2 regions of the Halobacillus ihumii genome follow, and region 2 is predicted to be linked to the other one. Evidence: a T-box and tRNA genes for the amino acid it is inferred to sense, from the RefSeq annotation. Region 2 holds a T-box; the other holds one or more tRNA genes.

Region 1 (7,324 bases), 1.6 Mb from region 2:
GAAGCCCCGGCTAACTACGTGCCAGCAGCCGCGGTAATACGTAGGGGGCAAGCGTTGTCCGGAATTATTGGGCGTAAAGCGCGCGCAGGCGGTTTCTTAAGTCTGATGTGAAAGCCCACGGCTCAACCGTGGAGGGTCATTGGAAACTGGGGAACTTGAGGACAGAAGAGGAGAGTGGAATTCCACGTGTAGCGGTGAAATGCGTAGATATGTGGAGGAACACCAGTGGCGAAGGCGACTCTCTGGTCTGTTTCTGACGCTGAGGTGCGAAAGCGTGGGTAGCAAACAGGATTAGATACCCTGGTAGTCCACGCCGTAAACGATGAGTGCTAGGTGTTAGGGGGCTTCCACCCCTTAGTGCTGAAGTTAACGCATTAAGCACTCCGCCTGGGGAGTACGGCCGCAAGGCTGAAACTCAAAGGAATTGACGGGGGCCCGCACAAGCGGTGGAGCATGTGGTTTAATTCGAAGCAACGCGAAGAACCTTACCAGGTCTTGACATCCTTGGACCACCCTAGAGATAGGGTCTTCCCTTCGGGGACCAAGTGACAGGTGGTGCATGGTTGTCGTCAGCTCGTGTCGTGAGATGTTGGGTTAAGTCCCGCAACGAGCGCAACCCCTAATCTTAGTTGCCAGCATTGAGTTGGGCACTCTAAGGTGACTGCCGGTGACAAACCGGAGGAAGGCGGGGATGACGTCAAATCATCATGCCCCTTATGACCTGGGCTACACACGTGCTACAATGGATGGTACAAAGGGCAGCGAAGCCGCAAGGTGTAGCAAATCCCATAAAACCATTCTCAGTTCGGATTGCAGGCTGCAACTCGCCTGCATGAAGCCGGAATCGCTAGTAATCGCGGATCAGCATGCCGCGGTGAATACGTTCCCGGGCCTTGTACACACCGCCCGTCACACCACGAGAGTTGGCAACACCCGAAGTCGGTGAGGTAACCTTTATGGAGCCAGCCGCCGAAGGTGGGGCCAATGATTGGGGTGAAGTCGTAACAAGGTAGCCGTATCGGAAGGTGCGGCTGGATCACCTCCTTTCTAAGGAATATGCAAGGCGGAAGCACCCTTACGGGTGACGGAAGCTGCCGCATACGGAGGACGTACCTGGTTGGTTGTTCAGTTTTGAGAGATCAAAAGATCTTCTCATTGTGAACCTTGAAAACTGGATAAGATATTTCAGAACGTGTTGGATCGTTAGATCCGCACGGGATGACAAGACATCAAACATCAATTTTTTAAACGTCTTTTCACAGATAGTTAAGTGAATAAGGGCGCACGGTGGATGCCTTGGTACTAGGAGCCGATGAAGGACGGGACTAACACCGATATGCTTTGGGAAGCCGTAAGTAGGCTGTGCACCGAAGATTTCCGAATGGGGAAACCCCCTGCTCGTAATGGAGCAGGATCGTTTACTGAATACATAGGTAGACGAAGGCAGACCCGGGGAACTGAAACATCTCAGTACCCGGAGGAAGAGAAAGCAAACGCGATTTCCCAAGTAGCGGCGAGCGAAACGGAATCAGCCCAAACCAGAAAGCTTGCTTTCTGGGGTTGTAGGACACTCCTTTGGAGTTACCAAAAAAGAAGATAGATGAATCGATCTGGAACGATCAGCCAGAGCAGGTAAGAGCCCTGTAATCGACATCTTCTTTTCTCCGGAGTGGATCCTGAGTACGGCGGAACACGAGGAATTCCGTCGGAATCCGGGAGGACCATCTCCCAAGGCTAAATACTCCCTAGTGACCGATAGTGAACCAGTACCGTGAGGGAAAGGTGAAAAGCACCCCGGAAGGGGAGTGAAAGAGAACCTGAAACCGTGTGCCTACAAGTAGTCGGAGCCCATTGATGGGTGACGGCGTGCCTTTTGTAGAATGAACCGGCGAGTTACGACTGTATGCAAGGTTAAGCGTCAGAAGCGGAGCCGCAGCGAAAGCGAGTCTGAATAGGGCGAATGAGTATGCGGTCGTAGACCCGAAACCGTGTGATCTACCCATGTCCAGGGTGAAGGTCAGGTAACACTGACTGGAGGCCCGAACCCACGCAAGTTGAAAATTGCGGGGATGAGGTGTGGGTAGGGGTGAAATGCCAATCGAACACGGAGATAGCTGGTTCTCTCCGAAATAGCTTTAGGGCTAGCCTCAGAATAGAAAGTCTTGGAGGTAGAGCACTGATTGGACGAGGGGCCCCTACCGGGTTACCGAATTCAGTCAAACTCCGAATGCCAACGACTTTGTTCTGGGAGTCAGACCATGGGTGATAAGGTTCATGGTCGAGAGGGAAACAGCCCAGACCGCCAGCTAAGGTCCCTAAGTGTGTGTTAAGTGGAAAAGGATGTGGAGTTGCTTAGACAACCAGGATGTTGGCTTAGAAGCAGCCATCATTGAAAGAGTGCGTAATAGCTCACTGGTCGAGTGACTCTGCGCCGAAAATATACCGGGGCTAAACACACCACCGAAGCTGCGGATTGATCCGAACGGATCAGTGGTAGGAGAGCGTTCTAAGGGCGGCGAAGTCAGACCGTAAGGACTGGTGGAGCGCTTAGAAGTGAGAATGCCGGTATGAGTAGCGAACAAAGAGTGAGAATCTCTTTCACCGAAAGCCCAAGGTTTCCTGAGGAAGGCTCGTCCTCTCAGGGTTAGTCGGGACCTAAGCCGAGGCCGAAAGGCGTAGGCGATGGACAACAGGTTGATATTCCTGTACCGCCTCCTTTCCGTTTGAACGACGGGGGGACGCAGGAGGATAAGGAGAGCGCACCATTGGATGTGTGCGTCCAAGCAGTGAGACGGTCGAGGCAGGCAAATCCACTCGGCAACGTCAAGCTGTGATGGGGAGGGAACTAAAGTACCGAAGCTCCTGAGTTCACACTGCCAAGAAAATCCTCTAGTGAGGAAAGAGGCGCCCGTACCGCAAACCAACACAGGTAGGCGAGGAGAGGATCCTAAGGTGAGCGGGAGAACTCTCGTTAAGGAACTCGGCAAAATGACCCCGTAACTTCGGGAGAAGGGGTGCTCCTCTGCCGAGGAGCCGCAGTGAAAAGGCCCAAGCGACTGTTTACCAAAAACACAGGTCTCTGCGAAGCCGTAAGGCGAAGTATAGGGGCTGACACCTGCCCGGTGCTGGAAGGTTAAGGGGATGCGTTAGCGCGTAAGCGCGAAGCGTTGAACCGAAGCCCCAGTAAACGGCGGCCGTAACTATAACGGTCCTAAGGTAGCGAAATTCCTTGTCGGGTAAGTTCCGACCCGCACGAAAGGTGCAACGACTTGGGCACTGTCTCAACGAGAGACCCGGTGAAATTATACTATGCGTGAAGATGCGCATTACCCGCGACAGGACGGAAAGACCCCGTGGAGCTTTACTGTAGCCTGATATTGAATGTTGGTACAGCTTGTACAGGATAGGTGGGAGCCTGAGAAACCGGAGCGCTAGCTTCGGTGGAGGCGCTGGTGGGATACCACCCTGGCTGTACGGACATTCTAACCCAGGACCGTGATCCGGTTCGGAGACAGTGTCAGGTGGGCAGTTTGACTGGGGCGGTCGCCTCCTAAAGAGTAACGGAGGCGCCCAAAGGTTCCCTCAGAATGGTTGGAAATCATTCGCAGAGTGTAAAGGCACAAGGGAGCTTGACTGCGAGACTTACAAGTCGAGCAGGGACGAAAGTCGGGCTTAGTGATCCGGCGGTACCGGATGGGAGGGCCGTCGCTCAACGGATAAAAGCTACCCCGGGGATAACAGGCTTATCTCCCCCAAGAGTCCACATCGACGGGGAGGTTTGGCACCTCGATGTCGGCTCATCGCATCCTGGGGCTGTAGTCGGTCCCAAGGGTTGGGCTGTTCGCCCATTAAAGCGGTACGCGAGCTGGGTTCAGAACGTCGTGAGACAGTTCGGTCCCTATCCGTCGTGGGCGTTGGAAATCTGAAAGGAGCTGTCCTTAGTACGAGAGGACCGGGATGGACACACCGCTGGTGTACCAGTTGTTCCGCCAGGAGCATCGCTGGGTAGCTACGTGTGGACGGGATAAGTGCTGAAAGCATCTAAGCATGAAGCCCCCCTTGAGATGAGATTTCCCCTTACGCCAAGTAAGTAAGATTCCTCAGAGACGATGAGGTCGATAGGTCCGAGGTGGAAGCGTGGTGACACGTGGAGCTGACGGATACTAATCAATCGATGACTTAACTATAAGGAAAACGTACACATTAAATGTTTGATAACTTGAATGTCTTATCCAGTTTTGAAGGTTTACAAAAAAAACCTTGAAATTTTCTTTCAAGGGTCATATAATATATCTTGTCCTTGAAAAATAATAAGGTTTGGTGGTGACGGCGAAGAGGTCACACCTGTTCCCATGCCGAACACAGCAGTTAAGCTCTTCAGCGCCGATGGTAGTCGGGTTGATCCCCGTGAGAGTAGGACACTGCCAAGCCTTGTTACATAAAACCCGGAGGATTAGCTCAGCTGGGAGAGCACTTGCCTTACAAGCAAGGGGTCGCAGGTTCGAGCCCTGCATCCTCCACCATTTATCGCCGGCCTAGCTCAACTGGCAGAGCAACTGATTTGTAATCAGTAGGTTGGGGGTTCAAGTCCTCTGGCCGGCACCATTGATTGTGTGGAAACACGACGAATAATCACATATAAATTTGCGAGAAACATTTTTGATGAAGAGCCATTAGCTCAGCTGGTAGAGCATCTGACTTTTAATCAGAGGGTCGGAGGTTCGAGCCCTCCATGGCTCACCAAATTTTTAGCGGGTGTGGTGGAATTGGCAGACACGCTAGATTTAGGATCTAGTGCTTCACGGCGTGGGGGTTCAAGTCCCTCCACCCGCATTACACGCGGAAGTAGTTCAGTGGTAGAACACCACCTTGCCAAGGTGGGGGTCGCGGGTTCGAATCCCGTCTTCCGCTCCATTATACTTAAATAAGAATTTAGAGACCTAGAAAGCTTGTCAAGCCGGGGTGGCGGAATTGGCAGACGCACAGGACTTAAAATCCTGCGGTAGGTTACTACCGTGCCGGTTCGAGTCCGGCCCTCGGCACCATAATAATATATGCGCCCGTAGCTCAATTGGATAGAGCGTCTGACTACGGATCAGAAGGTTAGGGGTTCGACTCCTCTCGGGCGCGCCATTCTTTATACGGGAAGTAGCTCAGCTTGGTAGAGCACTTGGTTTGGGACCAAGGGGTCGCAGGTTCGAATCCTGTCTTCCCGACCATTCTCTAACCAATTTAATGGGGCCTTAGCTCAGCTGGGAGAGCGCCTGCTTTGCACGCAGGAGGTCAGCGGTTCGATCCCGCTAGGCTCCACCATTTTGATCTTTGAAAACTGAACGAACCAACCAGTACGTCAACATATTCTTTCTATTATATAGAAGGAATTCAAACAAGCACATTCGGTGTGCAAATGAGCAAGTCATTCTCAACTTTTATGGAGAGTTTGATCCTGGCTCAGGACGAACGCTGGCGGCGTGCCTAATACATGCAAGTCGAGCGCAGGAAGCAGGCAGATCCCCTTCGGGGGTGATGCCTGTGGAATGAGCGGCGGACGGGTGAGTAACACGTGGGCAACCTGCCTGTAAGATCGGAATAACTCCGGGAAACCGGGGCTAATGCCGGGTAATCCTTTTTTTCGCATGAGAGAGAGGTAAAAGATGGCCTTTGGCTATCACTTACAGATGGGCCCGCGGCGCATTAGCTAGTTGGTGAGGTAATAGCTCACCAAGGCGACGATGCGTAGCCGACCTGAGAGGGTGATCGGCCACACTGGGACTGAGACACGGCCCAGACTCCTACGGGAGGCAGCAGTAGGGAGTCTTCCGCAATGGACGAAAGTCTGACGGAGCAACGCCGCGTGAACGATGAAGGTCTTCGGATCGTAAAGTTCTGTTGTTAGGGAAGAACAAGTACCGTGCGAACAGAGCGGTACCTTGACGGTACCTAACGAGGAAGCCCCGGCTAACTACGTGCCAGCAGCCGCGGTAATACGTAGGGGGCAAGCGTTGTCCGGAATTATTGGGCGTAAAGCGCGCGCAGGCGGTTTCTTAAGTCTGATGTGAAAGCCCACGGCTCAACCGTGGAGGGTCATTGGAAACTGGGGAACTTGAGGACAGAAGAGGAGAGTGGAATTCCACGTGTAGCGGTGAAATGCGTAGATATGTGGAGGAACACCAGTGGCGAAGGCGACTCTCTGGTCTGTTTCTGACGCTGAGGTGCGAAAGCGTGGGTAGCAAACAGGATTAGATACCCTGGTAGTCCACGCCGTAAACGATGAGTGCTAGGTGTTAGGGGGCTTCCACCCCTTAGTGCTGAAGTTAACGCATTAAGCACTCCGCCTGGGGAGTACGGCCGCAAGGCTGAAACTCAAAGGAATTGACGGGGGCCCGCACAAGCGGTGGAGCATGTGGTTTAATTCGAAGCAACGCGAAGAACCTTACCAGGTCTTGACATCCTTGGACCACCCTAGAGATAGGGTCTTCCCTTCGGGGACCAAGTGACAGGTGGTGCATGGTTGTCGTCAGCTCGTGTCGTGAGATGTTGGGTTAAGTCCCGCAACGAGCGCAACCCCTAATCTTAGTTGCCAGCATTGAGTTGGGCACTCTAAGGTGACTGCCGGTGACAAACCGGAGGAAGGCGGGGATGACGTCAAATCATCATGCCCCTTATGACCTGGGCTACACACGTGCTACAATGGATGGTACAAAGGGCAGCGAAGCCGCAAGGTGTAGCAAATCCCATAAAACCATTCTCAGTTCGGATTGCAGGCTGCAACTCGCCTGCATGAAGCCGGAATCGCTAGTAATCGCGGATCAGCATGCCGCGGTGAATACGTTCCCGGGCCTTGTACACACCGCCCGTCACACCACGAGAGTTGGCAACACCCGAAGTCGGTGAGGTAACCTTTATGGAGCCAGCCGCCGAAGGTGGGGCCAATGATTGGGGTGAAGTCGTAACAAGGTAGCCGTATCGGAAGGTGCGGCTGGATCACCTCCTTTCTAAGGAATATGCAAGGCGGAAGCACCCTTACGGGTGACGGAAGCTGCCGCATACGGAGGACGTACCTGGTTGGTTGTTCAGTTTTGAGAGATCAAAAGATCTTCTCATTGTGAACCTTGAAAACTGGATAAGATATTTCAGAACGTGTTGGATCGTTAGATCCGCACGGGATGACAAGACATCAAACATCAATTTTTTAAACGTCTTTTCACAGATAGTTAAGTGAATAAGGGCGCACGGTGGATGCCTTGGTACTAGGAGCCGATGAAGGACGGGACTAACACCGATATGCTTTGGGAAGCCGTAAGTAGGCTGTGCACCGAAGATT
Region 2 (7,324 bases):
CACGTGGAATTCCACTCTCCTCTTCTGTCCTCAAGTTCCCCAGTTTCCAATGACCCTCCACGGTTGAGCCGTGGGCTTTCACATCAGACTTAAGAAACCGCCTGCGCGCGCTTTACGCCCAACAATTACGGACAAGGCTTGCCCCCAACGTATTACCGCGGCTGCTGGCACGTAGTTAGCCGGGGCTTCCTCGTTAGGTACCGTCAAGGTACCGCTCTATTCGCACGGTACTTGTTCTTCCCTAACAACAGAACTTTACGATCCGAAGACCTTCATCGTTCACGCGGCGTTGCTCCGTCAGACTTTCGTCCATTGCGGAAGATTCCCTACTGCTGCCTCCCGTAGGAGTCTGGGCCGTGTCTCAGTCCCAGTGTGACCGATCACCCTCTCAGGTCGGCTACGCATCGTCGCCTTGGTGAGCTATTACCTCACCAACTAGCTAATGCGCCGCGGGCCCATCTGTAAGTGATAGCCAAAGGCCATCTTTCACCTCTCTCTCATGCGAAAAAAAGGATTACCCGGCATTAGCCCCGGTTTCCCGGAGTTATTCCGATCTTACAGGCAGGTTGCCCACGTGTTACTCACCCGTCCGCCGCTCATTCCACAGGCATCACCCCCGAAGGGGATCTGCCTGCTTCCTGCGCTCGACTTGCATGTATTAGGCACGCCGCCAGCGTTCGTCCTGAGCCAGGATCAAACTCTCCATAAAAAGTAAAGTTTGACTTGCTCATTTGCACACCGAATGTGCTTGTTTGAATTCCTTCTATATAATAGAAAGAATATCTTGACGTACTGGTTGGTTCGTTCAGTTTTCAAAGATCAAAATGTTGAGCGCTGCTTCAAAACAGCGACCTAACTAATATACCACGTTGAAAGGGTTGAAGTCAACAACTTTCTTTATGAAATATCAGCAGACTATAACTTGCGGTCGCAATGAACTGATGCGACGTAAATAAATTCTAGCACAAAGCCTAAAAGATTGTCAATAGTTCAATAGATTTTTCGAATCAACAATTAAATTGCAGTAATTTGTATTTGAAAAGCAACACTAAACACTTTATGTGTTATGAATGAAATTGTCAATGACTAATTGAAAAACTGCACCTATCACGGGCGCAGTTTTTCAAGCTGACTTTATATAATAAATGGAGCTATTCCTTTTCTTTCTAATTATTTTGGCTGCCATTTTTGCACCGCGTTTATCATCGGTGATCAGCAAAATATTCTTTTCACAGTCCATACGCTCTTTGAGCTCACGGGGCAAATAGCTAAGAGGTATATTCTCAGCTCCAGGGTATGGAGAATGCGACGCGGATATATAATCTCGAATGTCTATCACGCAATACTCTTCTATAGAAACCTGTTCCTTCCCTAAATGAGTAAGCGATTTACCGTCAGCCGCATCTTTCAGGAAAACTAAGATGATTATTACCAATAAAAATAAGATGAGTTCCATATAAAGTTTTCCTCTTTCACCTTAAAAAACGAGCTCACCATTCCAGGCAAGCATACCGCCTTTAAGATTCTGGACCTGTTGAAATCCATTTTCCTTCAAAAATTCTGAGGCATTCATGCTTCTCCTTCCAGAGCGGCAAACCATTACATATTTTTTATTTTGATCAAGGCTGCTTACGGCTTCCGGTATATTACCTAACGGGATGTGTTCGGCAGTCGGAATAACACCTTGTTTAACTTCTTCATCTTCCCTTACATCTATAATCGTGATCTCCTTGTTACTATCAAGGACCTCTTGCAGTTCCTCTGCATTGATTTCAGGAATATTACTCACTAGAGATCTCCTCCTTAATGTTATCTGTGTTTCATATTGTATTAGTCTGCATCTTGAAGTCAAGAATTTAAGCTCATCTCATTAAAAAAGAAGGACGTCATCGAAAGGATGACGTCCTTCTTTATAGATAATTAGTTTGCTACAATGTTTACCAGTTTACCTGGAACTGCAATTACCTTACGTACTGTTTTTCCTTCCAGCCAGTCTTGAACCTGTTTATTCTCTAATGCTGCTTTTTCTAAGTCTTCTTTTGAAGCATCTACATTGACCATCATTTTGGCCCGTACTTTTCCCATGACCTGGATTACAATCTCCACTTCGTTTTCAACGAGTTTAGACTCATCGAAAGTCGGCCACTCCTGATAGCTGATTGTTCCCCCGTGTCCTAGCTTCTCCCATAGTTCTTCAGCTAAATGAGGAGCTACAGGTGATAACAATTTAACGAATCCTTCAACAAATGGTTTAGGAATCTCATGTGCCTTATAACCTTCGTTAATGAAAACCATCATCTGTGAAATCCCCGTATTAAATCGTAGCTCCTGGAAGTTTTCACTTACTCTTTGGACAGTTTCATGATACGTTTTCTCTAACGTCATATCATCACTGTTTTCCTTAATAGCTTCCGAAAGTTGCCCATCAACTACAAACAATCTCCACACACGGTCCAAAAACCGTCTTGCTCCATCAAGCCCATTCGTAGACCATGCAACCGAAGCATCGAGTGGTCCCATAAACATTTCATATAATCTCAGCGTATCCGCACCATGACTGTAAACAATATCGTCCGGATTCACAACATTCCCTTTAGATTTACTCATTTTCTCATTACCTTCACCAAGGATCATTCCCTGGTTAAACAGCTTTTGAAAAGGTTCTTTCGTAGGGACGGCACCGATGTCATAAAGAACCTTATGCCAGAAACGTGCGTACAGCAAGTGCAGAACTGCATGCTCTGCTCCTCCAATATAGACATCGACAGGCAGCCATTTCTTTAATTTTTCAAAATCGGCAAATGTCTCACCGTTACGGGCATCAATATATCGAAGGTAATACCAGCAGCTTCCCGCCCATTGTGGCATTGTATTCGTTTCACGGCGTCCCTTCATGCCTGTTTCAGGGTCCACTACATTTACCCATTCACTAATATTGGCTAAGGGGGACTCTCCTGTTCCCGAAGGTTTGATTTCCGTAGTTACCGGAAGTGTTACAGGGAGTTGGTTTTCCGGTACAGGTGAAGTGGTTCCATCTTCCCAGTGAATAATTGGGATCGGTTCTCCCCAATATCTCTGACGACTGAACAACCAGTCCCGCAGCCGGTAAGTGGTTTTCCTGGAACCTTTCTCATTTTTTTCAAGCCAGTTAATTGCTTTAGAAATCGCCTCGTCTTTACCTAATCCATTTAAGAAGTCTGAGTTTACATGTTCGCCGTCCCCGGTGTAAGGTTCATCTTCAATATTCCCGCCATCAACTACTTCGATAATCGGAAGATCATACTTTGTCGCAAACTCATAGTCACGTTCATCGTGAGCAGGTACAGCCATGATCGCACCGCTTCCATAGCTCATTAGCACATAATCTGCGACCCATATTGGCAATTTATTACCATCAACAGGGTTGATTGCGTAAGTCCCGGTAAATACGCCGGATTTATTTTTAGCCAGGTCAGTTCGCTCAAGATCACTTTTCTTCTGAGCTTGATCAATGTACTCCTTCACTGCTTCTTGTTGGTCATCGCTTACAATTTTATCAACTAGAGGGTGCTCTGGGGCAAGTACAGCATAGGTCGCACCGAAAAGTGTATCCGGTCTCGTAGTAAATACATCAAAAGAAGTACCGTGACCAGCAATATGAAAGCTTACTTCCGCACCTTCAGATTTGCCGATCCAATTTCGTTGCATATCCTTAATGCTTTCCGGCCAATCTAATTCTTCAAGATCTTCCAGAAGCCGGTCTGCATAAGCAGTAATTTTAAGCATCCATTGCTTCATCGGCCTGCGTTCTACAGGGTGATCTCCACGTTCACTTTTCCCATCAATAACTTCCTCATTGGCAAGAACTGTACCTAGTGCCGGGCACCAGTTCACAGCCACTTCATCAATGTAAGCAAGTCCTTTTTCATAAAGTTTCAGAAAGATCCACTGTGTCCATTTATAGTAGTCGGGGTCAGTCGTGTTCACTTCTCTGTCCCAATCATAAGAGAAACCTAACTCTTGTATTTGTCTGCGGAAGGTATCAATATTATGTTTTGTGAATTCCCGAGGGTCATTTCCTGTATCCAGAGCATATTGTTCAGCAGGAAGCCCAAAAGCATCCCAGCCAATTGGATGCAGCACTTCATACCCCTGCATACGCTTCATTCTTGATAAAATGTCTGTCGCTGTGTACCCTTCAGGGTGACCCACATGGAGACCAGCCCCTGATGGATAAGGAAACATATCTAGTGCATAAAACTTTTCCTTTTCCGAGTCGCTATTCGTTTTAAAAATTTTATTTTCTAACCAGTATTTCTGCCATTTCTTTTCAATTTCCCTGTGATTAAAAGCCATACTGTTCCTCCTTGATACTTTTGCTATATAAAAAAGTCTCTCGTCCCTTGTCATCCAAAGGGACGAAAGACTTATCTTCCGCGGTACCACCCAAATTAACGTTAAAAAACGCTCGCTTGATATCGAATAACGGTGATAGAGCCGGAAGGAACTACTCATTTGTTCGTTCCTACAACATCCAAGGCGAGTTCATAAAGATCAAGAACAGCTCGCACCACCCGCTGCCTCTCTTATACTTGAAACTTTACTACTAGTCCTCTTCTACGTTTATTATTTATATTCGTATAGTAATGAAAGGTGATTGCTTTGTCAAGTTCACTTTCCGAATAATGTTTACGCCATGCTAGTGCAGGGTATATTTAGAGTTACAACAAACTATTCTTAACGGAGGGTCGTAATGGTACGAAAGTTCATTAAAAAGGCAGCTGATTACGCAAAACAAAATCCTGAACAAACTAAACGTTATGCTAAAAAAGCTTTTGATACGGTCAAAAACAAGCGGAAATCAGCTTCTAATCAACCTAAAAAATAGAACGAGCTGGGACAATGTGCCTTTATCAAATAAAAATACGAACTACGCAGTAAGTACAATTATGCATATAACCCGCTACGAAAATATACTTCGCTTTCCGCGGGCGGCTGTTGAGCCTCCTTGTGCTAGCGCACTGCGGGGGCTCACCTAGGCCTTTCCTCCCGCAGGAGTCTACGTATGTTTTCTCCGCAAAAGCGGCACATCGTTCGCCTTCTCACTTAAGAAGTGCAGTTATGCCCCAGGCTCGTCCTTTCCTTATCATCATATCCATATGTTTACTTATCAAAATTCAAAATTCACCAGAAACATGCTACAATACCTTTGCTGTCAAACTTAGACAAGAAAACGATAAGAAAGAAGGTATATAAACATGATTCTGAAAAGAGCCCTGCATTACGCCCATGAGTTAATGGGAGATGTGCTGAAAACAGGGGATGTCGCCATTGATGGGACGTGCGGTAATGGGCATGATACTCAATTCATCAGCCAGCTCGTTGGTAAAAGTGGACACATATACGGATTTGATATTCAGAAAGAAGCCATCTTCAATACCAAACAACGGCTCATTGACCATCAGTTATTTGAGCAAACCACACTGATTCATGATAGCCACGCGGCTATTGAACAACATATTCCGGACGATCATCTCAGACGTCTTAAAGCTGCGATTTTTAACCTAGGGTATTTACCTGGCAGTGATAAGTCTGTTATTACTGAGGCTGATCAAACCCTTTCATCGATTCAAAGCATTCTCTCCTATATCCAAAAAGGAGGACTGGTAGTATTGGTGGTCTACTATGGTCATCCAGGGGGGGAAGAGGAAAAGACAGCATTACTTAACTATGTAAGTTGTTTAGACCAGCGTCACTACAACGTACTGCAGCATGGGTTTATCAACCAGCGAAATCAGCCGCCGTTCATTCTTGCCATCGAAAAGAAATAACCTGGTAACCCTATAATGGCTTACCAGGCTTTATTTTGTGATACATTTTTGTATTAAAATAAAAGAAAGTTGCCTTGGCTCCACTTACTTTTAATAACTCCTTCACAAATCCCTTCGCATGTTGAATGTTACTCACCTTCCGATCAGCAAGGTACATCCCTACGAGTCCTTCATGAATCATTTGGTGAAAAGCAGCATCAGGGAGTTTCTGAACTTCCTGGTTTGTTTGCTTTACGAAAAAAACAAACCTTTGTTTCATTTGCTCTTCATGATCATAATAAGAACAGAAATTCAAGTCGCCTTCTTCTTCATCTTCCTGTTGATCAATATAATAATCAAGCAGAATATGAAGGCCCTGCATAAATGGGAAGTAGCTTTTCTCAATCTGTTTAGCCAGATCATCAGTCATCTTTCCGCTCAGTGTATATGAAATTAAGCAGAATATCCCTAATGTAGAACCTGTACAGGCAGAGAACTCAAACCATTCTAGATTCGGCCAGTGTTTTTGATGGTTTTTGAACCAATTCTTCAACCTTGGAATACGTTCTTCTTCAATCACATGCTTATGTACTTGAAGATCGCTATATAATCCCCCAAGCTTCAAGGTATGTTCATAGACCCCTGGGTAATCTTTCGCTTCCCGCAGCACTGACTGACAAGTCTTAACGAGATCTACTAAATACCCGCCATCATCTTTCTCTTCACGATAATAATAATAATCCTTTATTTCATTCTTTGGCGTAAGCGCATCAATCATTGCCTGATGCAGCATTCTGAAATCTTTCGGATCCATCGAAGTACTTCGATCACATAAATTATCGAGATAGTCGCTGATTGTTTGATAAGCCACGATAAATCGAATCGATTCTTTCCAACTGTCCCTAGCTAACAGAGCGTATATTCCTCCTCCTTCACAGTGGAAAGTTTTCGACTCAATACTTGCTAATGCTTGATTTCTTAATTCCAAATTTGGTATATCTTTTGCTTTACTAATCCATTGATTAAGTTCAACGTGTACTCTCGGAAAAATATCCTTGTACACTCTGGTCATCAGATGTAAAGCATTCGCAGGGACTTGAGGTGCCACAAGTCATCCCTCCTTATGATGTAGGTTAGATAATTGTTGATGAATAAAGTGGCTAGTATATGAGTAAACTCGTTTCCATTCCGGTTCATTAAAAATCTCATGATAAAAACCCGGCCACTCTTTATAAGTTTTCTCTGAAAGCTTGACTTTATGAAACCATTCTCTTGTCTTATCCGCATCCACCATTAGATCTTCTCCCGCTTGCATAACCAGCAAAGGAACGTCTGGAAATTGATCAATGTCTACGAAGGCTTGCTGGATATTACGCTGAAATTCTCTATACCAACGCACAGATACTTTCTCTAAAATCAGAGCATCTCCACCATCACGTTTGCGAACATCCTCATTTCTCGTAACTTTTTCAGAACTGAGCTGATTGCCAACCTGCAGCTTTGGCCATATATGATTTAAAATTCGCGATGCCGCT

Evidence for each region. A T-box is a leader RNA that pairs with one kind of tRNA and senses whether it is charged. The one in region 2 lies ahead of leuS (leucine--tRNA ligase), so its partner is inferred to be a tRNA-Leu.
Region 1: it encodes a tRNA-Leu, which carries the amino acid that the T-box ahead of leuS (leucine--tRNA ligase) is inferred to sense. The anticodon was not compared.

Annotation. Positions count from the first base shown of each region.
Region 1 covers NZ_CACVAO010000001.1:2,223,225-2,230,548, forward strand. Annotated here, with positions in the region: rRNA gene G6R08_RS11010 (16S ribosomal RNA) at 1-1,047, shown strand, start outside; rRNA gene G6R08_RS11015 (23S ribosomal RNA) at 1,265-4,187, shown strand; rRNA gene rrf (5S ribosomal RNA) at 4,317-4,430, shown strand; tRNA gene G6R08_RS11025 (tRNA-Val) at 4,448-4,523, shown strand; tRNA gene G6R08_RS11030 (tRNA-Thr) at 4,530-4,605, shown strand; tRNA gene G6R08_RS11035 (tRNA-Lys) at 4,668-4,743, shown strand; tRNA gene G6R08_RS11040 (tRNA-Leu) at 4,752-4,833, shown strand; tRNA gene G6R08_RS11045 (tRNA-Gly) at 4,840-4,914, shown strand; tRNA gene G6R08_RS11050 (tRNA-Leu) at 4,957-5,045, shown strand; tRNA gene G6R08_RS11055 (tRNA-Arg) at 5,057-5,133, shown strand; tRNA gene G6R08_RS11060 (tRNA-Pro) at 5,143-5,219, shown strand; tRNA gene G6R08_RS11065 (tRNA-Ala) at 5,238-5,313, shown strand; rRNA gene G6R08_RS11070 (16S ribosomal RNA) at 5,429-6,995, shown strand; rRNA gene G6R08_RS11075 (23S ribosomal RNA) at 7,213-7,324, shown strand, end outside.
Region 2 covers NZ_CACVAO010000001.1:641,712-649,035, forward strand. Annotated here, with positions in the region: rRNA gene G6R08_RS03440 (16S ribosomal RNA) at 1-709, opposite strand, end outside; gene G6R08_RS03445 (rhodanese-like domain-containing protein) at 1,124-1,456, opposite strand; gene G6R08_RS03450 (rhodanese-like domain-containing protein) at 1,478-1,789, opposite strand; gene leuS (leucine--tRNA ligase) at 1,921-4,335, opposite strand; T-box leader at 4,391-4,608, opposite strand; gene G6R08_RS22225 (hypothetical protein) at 4,733-4,867, shown strand; gene mnmM (tRNA 5-(aminomethyl)-2-thiouridylate-methyltransferase MnmM) at 5,238-5,810, shown strand; gene G6R08_RS03465 (tetraprenyl-beta-curcumene synthase family protein) at 5,821-6,861, opposite strand; gene G6R08_RS03470 (alpha/beta hydrolase) at 6,901-7,324, opposite strand, start outside.